DNA from 3 places in the Exiguobacterium sp. Helios genome. Region 3 is predicted to be linked to each of the others. Evidence: riboswitches for the same ligand, from Rfam matches in the RefSeq annotation. Region 3 holds a riboswitch; each other region holds the start of a gene.

Region 1 (4,200 bases), 640 kb from region 3:
GATCAGCCCTTCGTTTTGAAGGAACGTCAAGACACGTCCGCGTTCTGCAACGTTTGAGCTTGTTAAGATCGTTGCACCTTTTGGCAGTTTATCCAAAGACTTGTATTTTTTAGAATAGACACCGAGCGGTTCAACGTGAACGCCGCCGGCACTCGCGAATTTATAGTCTTTGTTTTCTTTTTCCTGTTGCTCAAGGTACGGCACGTGTTGGAAATAGTTCGCATCGATTTCTTTTTCAGCCAATGCTTTGTTCGGAAGAACATAATCCTGAAACTTCTTGATTTCGAGTTTATAGCCTTTTGCTTCATATTCTTTTTGAACATGCTCCAAGATTTGAGCATGAGGAACGTTTGACGCTCCGATGACGAGTGTTTTTGAATCGCCGCCGCCTGAAGAAGATTCTTCTCCGCATGCTGCAAGACTGACTGCTAAGACCGATACGGCTGCTGTGCCGACGAATTTTTTCCAAAGTTTCATGAATGATTCCTCCCAAGGTTAAATAAGATAGGTATTACCGTTTATCGATGGCTTTGACAAGCAGGTCACCGATAATTTGAATGATGAAGACGATGACAAGAATCAACAGTGTCGCGATGACGGTGATGTTATTTTGTGAACGCTGGAATCCTTCGATGAAGGCCATGTCTCCCAGTCCACCACCACCGGCTAACCCGGCCATTGCCGTGTAACCGACGAGTGCGACAAGCGTAACGGTGATTCCTGAGATGATTGCCGGCAAAGCTTCCGGAATCAGGACTTTATAGATAATTTGGAACTTCGTTGCGCCCATCGATTCAGCCGCCTCGATGACACCCTTATCGACTTCACGAAGTGCCAGTTCGACCATCCGGCCGTAAAACGGTGCTGCACCGAGAATTAACGCAGGTAATGCAGCCGTTGGTCCTAAGAATGACCCGACGATGATTTTCGTGATCGGGATCAACAGAATCAATAGAATGATAAACGGGATCGAGCGGAATATATTGACTAAAAAGCTGAGTACGGAATAGAGTGTCCGGTTTTTAAACAACAATTCTTCGTTCGTCGCATATAACAACAGACCGATCGCCAGTCCGAGGACGAACGTCGCGAGTCCTGCAACAGCCGTCATATAGACGGTACTGCGGGTTGCTTCCCAAACCATATCCCAATCCACATCTGTAAAAAATGTACTCATCGGTGATCCACCTCCACTTCAACGTCACTCGCTTGAAGTTTGGCGATGACCGCTTGTGCTTCCTGTTCCGACCCGAGCAGCTGAATGAACAGCGTTCCAAGTGCCCCGTCCTGCGTCTGTCCGACGTTTCCGCCGATGATATTGAATAATAAGTTCGAGTCTTTCATGACTTCGGCCAGGATCGGACTTTCCGCCGTCGAACCGACGAACGTCAGCTGGACGATTTTTCCGGTCGGGTAGCGTTCGCGTAATTTCGCAAACGTCAATTCGTTTTCAGATGGTGACGTCAACTGTTTGACGAACTCTTTTGTCATCGCCTGTTTCGGGTGACGGAACACTTCTGCGACCGGTCCCTGTTCGACGATTTTCCCGGCTTCCATGACGGCAACCCGGTGACAGATTTTCTGAATGACGTGCATCTCATGTGTAATCAAGACGATTGTCAGTTTTAATTTTTTGTTGATGTCGACAAGCAACTCGAGGATCGAGTCCGTCGTTTTCGGATCCAGCGCACTGGTCGCTTCGTCACAGAGTAAGACATCTGGGTTGGATGCCAGTGCCCGGGCAATCCCGACCCGTTGTTTTTGTCCACCTGACAGTTGCGACGGGTAAGCACCTTCGCGTCCGTCGAGTCCGACGAGTTGAATCAGTTCAGCAACTCGTTCTTTGCGACGGGCTTTCGGATAACCGCCGAGTTCGAGCGGGAACATGATGTTTTCTTCAACGGTCCGTGACCACAGCAGATTAAAGTGCTGGAATACCATTGAGACATTTTTGCGGACGCCGCGTAATTCTTTCGGTTTGAGCGTCGTCATTTCGACACCGTCGATTTGAATCGATCCGCTCGTCGGTGCCTCCAGCATGTTCAGCAAACGAATCAGTGTTGATTTCCCTGCCCCTGAATAACCGATTATTCCAAAAATTTCACCGCGCTCGATTGACAAGTCGACATTGACGACGGCTTCAACCGATCCGCGCTTCGAGCGATAAATCTTTCCTACATCCTGTAAGCGAATCAATACGGTCCCTCCTAAACATAAAAAAAGTGCGCACGTTTTAGAGCAAACGCGCGCACTTTTTCAGTACACAAAACCATTTGCTCTCATCTTGCAGACAATCGTCTGCTGGAATTAGCACCACTTCGGAATAAATTCCGCGGTTGCCGGGTTTCATCGGGCCAGTCCCTCCACCACTCTCGATAAGAGTTATCGGTATTTAGTTATTTTTAATATAATCTGAATATTAGCAGGGGTTATTTTGCTTGTCAAACAGTTTTTTCTGAAACCGGCTGAAGCAGACTGAAAGCACGTGCCAAATCTTCTTTCAAGTCTTCCGCGTCCTCAAGACCGACCGAGATCCGAACGAGACCATCTGTAATTCCGAGTTCTGCGCGACGCTCTGCCGGAATCGACGCATGCGTCATCCGTGCCGGAACGGAAATCAAACTCTCGACCGCTCCAAGACTTTCAGCCAATGTGAAGAAATGTGTCGCTTCGACGAGTTTCTCCGCATTTTCTGCTGAACCGACATCAAAACTGATCATTCCGCCGAAACCGGTCGCCTGTTTCTGTTGTGTCGCGTGACCCGGATGTGATGCCAGTCCCGGATAGAAGATGTTTGAAACGACGTCCTGTTCCTTTAAGAACTGAACAAGATCGTGTGATGTTTCTTCGATTGCATCCATCCGGATACCAAGCGTCCGTAATCCACGGACGAGCAGGAAGCTGTCCTGCGGTCCAAGAATACCGCCGGTCGAGTTCTGGATGAAGTGAAGATCTTCTCCGAGCTCGTCGCTGTTGACAACGACAAGTCCGGCGACGACGTCCGAGTGACCGCCGATGTATTTTGTCGCGCTGTGAAGAACGATATCTGCACCGAGTGCGAGTGGTTGCTGCAGGTATGGTGTCGCAAACGTGTTGTCGACGACAAGTTTCAAGTTGTTGCGTTTCGCGATCTCAGCAACTGCTGCGATATCTGTAACTTTCAACAACGGGTTCGTCGGTGTTTCGACATACAGCATCTTCGTGTTGTCTTGCACCGCAGCTTCTGTCGCCGCGAGATCCGTCGTATCGACGAATGTCACTTGGATGTTGAACTTCGGTAAGACACGCTGCATCAAACGGAATGTCCCGCCGTAGACGTCATCGGTCATGACGATGTGGTCACCTGATTCGAGCAGGTTAAAGACAGCGTGAATCGCTGCCATCCCTGATCCGAAGGCAAAACCGCGTGCACCGCCTTCAAGATCGGCAATCAGACGTTCGATGCTCGTCCGTGTCGGGTTCGCTGTCCGGGAATACTCATATCCTTCTTTTAACTGACCGATTTTTTCCTGTTTGTATGTGCTTGTTTGATAAATCGGGGGTGTAACGGCACCTGTTGCTCGATCGACGCCTGTTCCTCCATGAATCAATGCTGTCTTTTTACGCATGTGTCTCGTCCACCTTTTCAAAGATTTGTTGGCTTAAATACCGTTCGGCACTGTCCGCGAAGACGGTGACGATGGTACTGCCTGGAAAACGATGTGCCAGATCAAGTGCTGCCACGAGTGCCGCGCCGGCCGAACTGCCGACGAGCAATCCTTCACGAGCCGCCAATTCATGGACTTTCGTGAAGGCATCATGATCTGAAATCGTATGAATTTCATCTACTAAGTCACGCGAGACGAGGCTTGGCCATTTGGCCGTCCCGATACCTTCCGTCTTATGCGGTCCGGCTGGTCCCCCGTTGAGGACCGAGCCTTCCGGTTCGACGATTGCACCTTTCGTCCCGAGACGTTCTTTTAAATAGGCCGCTGTTCCGGCAAACGTTCCGCCTGACCCGCATCCGGCAACGAACCAATCAATCTGATCCAGTTCCGCCATCAGCTCAGGACCAAGTGTCCGCTGATACGTGACCGGATTTTCTTCGTTTTCGAATTGAAGCGGAACATAACTGTTCGGAATCGTTTGTCCGAGTTCTTTTGCTTTATCAATCGCGCCCTGCATATCGAGCTCAGTCGGTGTGTTGACGACAGTCGCGCC
Region 2 (4,200 bases), 500 kb from region 3:
ATCGATCCGGCATTACAAATCGTCAGAACCCGGTCACCGGACTCAAATAATTCCAATGCGTGGATCCCGATTTGCCGGGATGTCTTGGCATCCGTTTCATACAGTTCGAGCGCCTTTTGTTCCAACCGTTTTGGTAACTCGGCAAGCGCCGTACTCGAGACAATAATTTGATTCAGCTCATCAAGCACGTTCCGCAAATTGACCGCCGTCGGCCGGGTTGCGAGCAATTGGGCCGACACCGTCAACAGTTCCTGTTTCGCTTCAGAAAGTGACCCTGTCGTCCGGCGGAATGCTTCCTGCACAAGGATGAAGCCGCCGAACAGGCTGATGGCCGGGGCACCGCGGACACGTAATTGTTTGATGGCGTCAATCGCTTGCGCCAAGTCATGGATAACCTCGTATCGTTCTTCTTCCGGGAGCCGGGTCTGATCCAAAATCGTCACCGTCCCGTTGTCATAGATGATGCTTTGGACGAATTGGCTCATCGGCTGAGTTCCTCCGTCAAATCGAAGTTCCGTAAATCGGTGAACGTCTTGCATTCGGTCCGGCGTTTGATCAATGCCACTCCAAGACGTAACGCATGACGTTTCCGCTCAAGTCGTTCCCCCGCGTCCGTGATGTTCTCGAGGTCCGCAACCGGTGCCAATCCAATCGTCCGCCGGATCAACTCACAACCGGCAAAGCCCAGTGCGTCCTGTAAAATCGTACTGAGGACATCGTCGACAAGTCCGCCCGCCGAACGGAACGGCTCTACCGCTTCGCGTTCCCATAATGCTTTGAACGTCGACGCAAAGGTCAGCCAAAACGTATCGATATCCTTCACCCGTCCATCCCGTAACTCGGCATAGTTTGGATACGCGGCAAAGCAGAGATGGGCGATGAATTGTCCGACATCAAAACCAAACGGTCCGTAAAAGGCGAACTCGGGATCGATGACTTTCGTTTCATCGGCTGAAGCAAAAATACTTCCGGTATGTAAGTCACCGTGCAATAATGCATCACCTTTTGTGATGAACAGTGTTTCCAGTTTCGCGACTTCGCGTTTCAGTTCTGCATCCTGCCATAACCGAACCGCTTCCGCTTCGAGGCCTGCTTCAATCGCATTCGTTTCCGCATCATAAAACGGGTCTGTGAAGATCAATTTTTCCGTGATATCACAGAGATCCGGATTGTAGTAGTTCCGCGCCACTTGTTTTTTCGCGACCGGTCCAAGCGCAAAATCCGACGTATAAAACAGTGTCCGCGCCAGGTACGAACCGATGTGTTCCGCGAGTAACGGATACTTTTCCCCTTCGAGCAAGCCGGTCCGGGCGATCGTTAAATGCGACAAATCCTCCATCACCGTAAACGCTTCTTCCTTGCTCGCATGGTAGACGTGCGGAACGAAAGGAACAGCGACTTTTGCGAATTCTTTTAAGGCCGATTGTTCAATCCAGGCCCGTTCGAGCGACAGCGGCCAGCTTTCCCCGACGACTTTCGCATATGGCAACGCCTGCTTTAAAATCAGCCGTTTTTCTCCTTCCTGAATCCGGAAAACGAGATTTAAATTCCCGTCCCCGATCTCTTCTGCCGTCACCGGTTCATTGCCGATTAATCCGAGTGTCCGGACCCGTTCAATCGCGTCCTGTACTGTAAATGCTTGGTATCCCATTCTGGTTTCCTCCTTGTTGATCACACGAAAAAACGCCTCTTTTCGTCAAAGAAAAGAGGCGCGGCAGAATACTCCGTCCTCTTATCTCTCAGACGAATGTCTGTTGGATGTAGCACCGTGCCGGATGGTCGGTTGCTGCGGCGTCTTCGGGCCAATTCCCTCTGCCAACTCACGATAAGAGTCATATGTAGTTGTCATGTGATTTGATGTTGATTTGAATACTACGTGCGTTGCTGGCCGTCTGTCAATTCCAATTTTTAGTGAAACGGATTCAAAAACGGAACCGTCTATAGAAGAAGTATTTTCAAAAAAATAAATTTTCAAAATATAGTTTGACAAGTGATGGATCTCATGTAAAAATTGCAATTAGATTTCACAATTTCATCCAATTCTTATCAAGAGCAGACGGAGGGACGAGCCCTACGATGTCGCAGCAACCGACCACTTGGCACGGTGCTAATTCTTGCAGCTAATACGCTGACAGATAAGAGTCCACGCGCAATTTTTCATGGTCTCTTGTCATTGACGAGGGACCATTTTTGTATTTTTCAATAAGGGAGAGACGATTCATATGGCGTACATTACCGCAACATACCAACTCGGAACGACCGATCAGTTGCCGAAACGGGCAGAGCAAATCGCGCTCGGTCTGACGGTCGGTTCATGGACCGATTTAAATCACTTGGAACAACAACAACTGGAATCCTTTAAAGGACAGGTCGTCCATACAGAAGAACATGACGGCAAAGGTTACATTACGATCCGTTATCCGGAACACAACGTCTCACGGGACTTTTCCGCTATCTTAACGACGGTCTTCGGTAAACTGTCGCTCGATGGACAAATCAAGTTAACCGACTTACAGCTTCCCCCGTCATTCACGAACGACTTTCCCGGTGCCAAATTCGGGATTGAAGGAGTCCGTCAATTGATTCAGGTCCATGACCGTCCCCTGTTGATGAGCATATTTAAAGGAGTCATCGGACGGGACCTCGTCTTTTTACGGGAACAACTCGAAGCACAGCTCGCGGGCGGCATCGATCTCGTTAAAGATGATGAGATTCTATACGACAATCCGTTGACGCCGGCACTCGACCGGGCACGGATCGGACGGGAAGTCCTCGACGCCCATTATGAACGCACCGGCAAACGGGCGCTTTATGCGATTACGTTAAGCGGTCCCGTCTTCGGCTTGAAGGAACAGGCAAAACGCCTGATTGAAGCAGGTGCCACGGCCTTCCTGCTCAACACGTTTACATACGGACTCGATGTCCTGCGCGAGTTGGCTGCCGATGCGGACATTTCCGTCCCGATTTTTAATCACCCGGCCTTAAGCGGTGCCTTGATCGCAAGTCCTGAATACGGTATTTCGGCTCCTGTTCTGCTTGGAACGTTACCCCGACTGGCCGGTGCTGACTTGACATTGTTCCCGTCTCCCTATGGTAACGTTGCACTCGCCAAAGATTTGGCCCGCGGGATCGCCGTTGAAGCGACGCGAATCGGAGAAACGAAGACGATTCTGCCGGTTCCGTCCGCCGGCATCCATCCCGGCCTCGTCGCTCAGCTCGTCCGTGATTTCGGTACCGATTCGGTCATCAATGCCGGAGGCGGCGTTCACGGTCATCCGCAAGGGGCAGCGGCCGGTGTCCTTGCATTCCGTCAGGCGCTCGACGCCGCACTGACCGGAGAATCGCTGACAAGTGCCGCAACGCGGCAGGAAGAATTACGGGTCGCCCTTGACGCCTGGGGGATCACGAAATGACGACTCGGATTTTATGTGACTTCGACGGCACGGTGACGGAACACGACAACATCATCGCCTTGATGAAAGAGTTTGCCCCGCAAGAAGCATTTGAACCATTAAAAAAAGGTGTGCTCGACCGTTCGCTGTCGATCCGGTCCGGGGTCGGACAGATGTTCCGATTGTTGCCCTCAGATCGAAAACAGGAGTATATCGATTTTTTGATTAATCGGGCAGTCATCCGTCCCGGCTTCGACACCTTACTCGCCTTTGCCAAATCAAACGGAATCGACTTTGCGATTGTCAGCGGCGGGATTGACTTTTTTGTCCAACCGATTCTTGCCGATTTACTGACAGATGAAACGATTTACTGCAACGGCAGTGACTTCAGTGAAGAGACGGTCCGGATTGAATGGCCACACGCTTGCGATGCGGCATGCAACAATCAATGCGGCTGTTGTAAAACGTCAATCGCCCGGAAGTTGAAGCAGGACGGCGATTCGATCATCGCAATCGGCGATTCCGTGACGGATTTTGAACTGGCGAAAAAGGCTGATCACGTCTATGCCCGGGATTATCTGATAACACTCTGTGAACAGCACGGTATTCCCTATACGCCGTTTGAAACGTTTTATGACATCGTCAAACACTTACAGACCACGGGGGTGCATGCATGACATTCTTGAAACGATACGAAGAACTCCGCGCCATCAAGCAGGAGTTCGCCGTACGCGACTGGTTTCCCGGCACGAGCGGTAACCTCGCCATTCGAACGAACAGCAGTCCGACGGAATTTCTTGTGACAGCC
Region 3 (4,200 bases):
GGACCAATCGATCCCGCAATCAAAGCGTGATCCGCTGCCGGTCCGGTTTCCGCACGCGCCTGCTGTGCCAGATAGACCGTTTGTTTCATCAGTTCAATCGCTTCCTCTTCTTTAATCCCCCGGCTGCTGAAGCCGGCGACACTCGCTTGGTAGCTGGACGTGATGGCACAATCCGCCCCGATTTTAAAATAATCCGCATGGACGCGGTGAATCTGTTCCGGTTCTTCAAGCAGTACCCGGGCCGACCAAAGCGGATCATCGAGATTTCTCCCATGGCGTTCAAGTTCCGTCGCCAGTGCTCCGTCCAATAAAATATAGGGTTTTTCTTTTAACAGTTGTTCAACTGGATTGTTGTTCTTTGACATCTTCCACACTCCGTTTCCATGATGTTTTTGTCAGATGATGAACGATGTAACAGACCGCGATAAACGGAACCCCGAAATAGAGGGCGACCCGTTGCGTCGGATCAAAGGCGATTCCGATCAATGAAGCCAAACACATTAAAAACGACAGAATCGGTACAAACGGATACCAGGGCGTCCGGTAAACCAAATCGTTTAGATCATGCCCCTCTTGCAGATAGCGCTTGCGGAACATGAACTGTGAGGCGCTGATACTCATCCAGACAACGACGACTGCCAGTCCCGAGATCGAGACAAGCGCAATGTAGACGGAACCCGGTGCATAGACGCTGGAGAACAGGGCAAGCAGACCACCGAGCATACTGAAGAGAACGGCACGTATCGGCACTCCGCTCGCATTTAATTTAGAAAAGTACGGCGTAATCATCCGTTGATCGGATAAAGACCAGAGCATCCGTGATGCGGCATACAGACCCGAGTTCGCTGCTGACAAAATCGCGGTCAGGATGACGAAGTTCATGATGTCTGCTGCAAACGGAAGACCGATCCGTTCAAACACAGCAACGAATGGACTTTCAAGCACTCCTTTTGAATCATTTGGTAACAGAATCGCAAGAACAATGATCGTCCCGACAAAAAATAAGACGAGCCGGAAGACTGTTGTTCGAATGGCGAGAGGAACCGTCCGTTTCGGATCGACCGCCTCACCTGCTGCAATCCCGATTAACTCTGTTCCGGAATAGGCAAAGTTAACGGCAAGCATCGTCATCAAGATCGCGAACGCTCCGTTCGGAAACAGGCCCCCCTCCGTCAACGGAGCGAGAAGCGGTGCTTGTGAGCCGTCCGCGAGGGGCAAGAATCCGACGATTGCTGCTGTTCCTAAGACGATGAACACTAAAATCGTCAGCACCTTGACGGCAGAAAACCAAAATTCAACTTCCGCGAACAAGCGGACCGTCAAGACATTGATGCCTAAAATCATGACGACGAATAAAGCACTGAACAGCCAGACCGGAACATCCGGAAACCAGCGTTGCATCAATAAACCGGCTGCCGTAAATTCCGAACCGAGCGCGACCGTCCAAGTCAGCCAGTAAAGCCAGGCGACGGTATAGCCTGTTCCGGATCCAATATATTTCGTCGCGTAGCTGTGAAAGGCACCCGTCTCCGGCATATGTACCGCCAGCTCCCCTAGACAAAGCATTACCAGATAAACCGCCAGCGCTCCGACCAGGTAAGATAAAATCGTGCCGACCCGACCGGCCTGCTCGAGCGTATAGCCTGTACTTAAAAATAATCCGGTCCCGATGACACCGCCGAGTGACAACATGACGATATGCCGGGATTCCATTTTCCGCCGAAACGTTCCTTCTTTCATTGCTCCTCCACACTCCTCTTTTTCTCGTTAAACTAAAAAAAAACGCACCCACATGCATGGGTGCGTCGGTCGACAATCAAAGGAAGCTTATCGATCGGGTACAACACCCGCAGGAATTAGCACAGTATCTTTCGACCTGTTGCTGAGGCTTCAAAGGGCCAGTCCCTCCACCTCTCTGGATAAGAATGTAATTTTTCATAACAGTACCAACCCTGTTTTGAATTGTCAACACAATTCAGAATTTATCATGTAAAAAAAAACGCCTTACACCAAAACGGTATAAGACGTCTGTCGCTTATTTCTTCGCAAACAAATCAGCTGTCTTCAATGCCATGCGAACCGCTTTCCGGTTCAATGTGCCTTGTTGATGCTTCATTTCTTTTGTTTGACTGTTCAACTTGCCTTGAAGTGATTTGATTTTCTTATCTTTTTCAGCCATTTTCGCTTTATCGCGTTTTTGAGCTGCCACGATTTTTTGTTCTTCTGCTGGGAAGTATGATTCAAAACGTGAAACAGCTTCTTCGATACTGATTCCTGTGATCGGTTTAACGACCGGAAGCAACTCTGCTTTGGCCATTTCACGATCAAACGGAACGTTCTCCGGATAGTTCGTTTCTTTGTAGATGTGTTCTAGATCATTTGTATTCAGGAATTCCACGAAGTTATCAAAGTTACGTGCTTGAACACGTGTCGGACTTTGGAAGTCAGCCGACTCAATCACATCCGACAAGCGTGTGCTGTCTGTGATGTCATTTGCCCAAATGTGTGTCAATTGGTGATAATCCGTTAATTCGCGCATCCGTGCATCTTTCGGAATCAGGATACTTGGCGTTCCGGCAAGTGTTGCCGTGATGTTACCGTGAAGACGTGCTCCGAAGCTGAAGTCAGCTTCTTTCAAGAAGTCGATCCATGTCTGCGCGTTTAAGAAGAAGCGGACACGGTCGTTCATGTAAGTCGGATCCGACATCTTGACCGGATAGTTCGTGACGGATAAGTCAGCAATCGGATGTGTTCCTGTGTACGTCAAACGCAACTCTTTCATCCATTGCGGGATGAAGTAGTGGTTCGGGTACTCTTCCATTCCGCGTGTGATGAAGTTAAGGACGTTTTGCGGTGCAAGACGTGACGAGTTGACACCGATCATTGAATCTTTTGTGATATTCGTTTCACGAATTTTCAAATCACGACCAAACGCATACATCGATGGGCAACCGATGACTTTGTGATCGATTCCTTCGCGGAAACCAAGACGCGTCAAATATTTTGATGTGATTTCGCCGCGAAGTCCAAGCATGCTTGAGCGCTCAAGAACTGCGCTGACAAACGCTTTAACGTCTTCATCAAATGAGAAACCGTCGTTTAAATTCGCTTCAAACGGTGCGCGTAAACCGACACCGATGACGACGACCGGAATCTTTAGTTTTTTAATCAATTTTGTATATTTACGAAGTGTCGGGACGAATTCTTTACGGAATGCATCAGCGAGTGGAATGACATATAAATCGAAGTTCGCATTGATTTCATCTGCACGCTCTTCTTCATAGTAGTAGTAATCCGGTGTGATCGTCGTGCCCTCTGTCATCAAGGTGCGGAAAATACTGTATTGATAAATCAGGTTTCCGACGTTCCCTCCGATTGAGTTATGCTTCATCAAATATTCTGCGTCGAACTGTTCAAACGGTGTCATACCCGCACGGATAATAATACGTTTCATGTAAAATAATTCCCCTCTCACTTCTGTTTTCATTTAAAAAATATAAAATATATTTTGCTTTTTTAACCATCTTGTCTTTTCAAGGATAGTTGAATGCAATTCAGCAAGTCAACGAATAGCTGAAAACTACACATTATTGTGGATTATGAAAAATATAGGCTCAATACAACCTAACGAATATTCCCTATATAACAACTAGTTAAACATCTTTTCTCGACATACGATAAATTTCGAGATTTGCATAAATCGCCGGCAACATCACTTGCGTCGCTTCATCTTTCGAAAGAAGTGTGCCGAACAAATGAGCTGACTCGACTTCATTACCTTTCTCCATGTCACGTTGTAAGGACGACTTCATCGTTTCATCCATTTGTGCGATCTGTTGCTGTTGGATCTGTTCAATCCCATCACTGAACACAGCACCTTGGCGTTCCATCGCTTCTTTGGCTTCCGTTGCCAGGCGGCGGATCATCATCATTCCTTCTTCCTGCGAACGAATCGGACCGATTGCTGAACGGAAAAGCGACGTCACACCGGAAAACGTCGTGATGAACAGATACTTATTCCACATATCGCTGGTAATCGAGTCCGAGTATTTAATCGGCGCTAGTGTCCCCTCTAGGTGCTGCTTCAGTTCTTCCAAACGGTCTGGCCGGGTTCCCGGTAACGGACCGAATAATAAATGATGGGACGGACTCGTCTGTACGATGTGTCCTTGTGCATCAAGCGTTGATTCGATGAAGCAG

The links. Region 3 has a riboswitch for S-adenosylmethionine ahead of HNY42_RS00985 (amino acid permease). Riboswitches for the same ligand answer to the same signal wherever they lie in the genome.
Region 1: linked by a shared signal. The riboswitch ahead of HNY42_RS13455 (methionine ABC transporter ATP-binding protein) and the one ahead of HNY42_RS00985 (amino acid permease) in region 3 are both predicted to bind S-adenosylmethionine.
Region 2: linked by a shared signal. The riboswitch ahead of HNY42_RS03650 (2,3-diketo-5-methylthiopentyl-1-phosphate enolase) and the one ahead of HNY42_RS00985 (amino acid permease) in region 3 are both predicted to bind S-adenosylmethionine.

Annotation. Positions count from the first base shown of each region.
Region 1 is NZ_CP053557.1:2,586,707-2,590,906, forward strand. It holds gene HNY42_RS13445 (MetQ/NlpA family ABC transporter substrate-binding protein) at 1-477, opposite strand, end outside; gene HNY42_RS13450 (methionine ABC transporter permease) at 512-1,177, opposite strand; gene HNY42_RS13455 (methionine ABC transporter ATP-binding protein) at 1,174-2,196, opposite strand; SAM riboswitch class I at 2,277-2,382, opposite strand; gene HNY42_RS13460 (bifunctional cystathionine gamma-lyase/homocysteine desulfhydrase) at 2,442-3,608, opposite strand; gene HNY42_RS13465 (PLP-dependent cysteine synthase family protein) at 3,601-4,200, opposite strand, start outside.
Region 2 is NZ_CP053557.1:689,104-693,303, reverse strand. It holds gene mtnA (S-methyl-5-thioribose-1-phosphate isomerase) at 1-485, opposite strand, end outside; gene mtnK (S-methyl-5-thioribose kinase) at 482-1,651, opposite strand; SAM riboswitch class I at 1,730-1,832, opposite strand; SAM riboswitch class I at 2,041-2,142, shown strand; gene HNY42_RS03650 (2,3-diketo-5-methylthiopentyl-1-phosphate enolase) at 2,223-3,413, shown strand; gene HNY42_RS03645 (2-hydroxy-3-keto-5-methylthiopentenyl-1-phosphate phosphatase) at 3,410-4,069, shown strand; gene HNY42_RS03640 (methylthioribulose 1-phosphate dehydratase) at 4,066-4,200, shown strand, end outside.
Region 3 is NZ_CP053557.1:184,230-188,429, forward strand. It holds gene mmuM (homocysteine S-methyltransferase) at 1-365, opposite strand, end outside; gene HNY42_RS00985 (amino acid permease) at 340-1,740, opposite strand; SAM riboswitch class I at 1,825-1,926, opposite strand; gene HNY42_RS00990 (polysaccharide pyruvyl transferase family protein) at 2,036-3,454, opposite strand; gene HNY42_RS00995 (ketopantoate reductase family protein) at 3,654-4,200, opposite strand, start outside.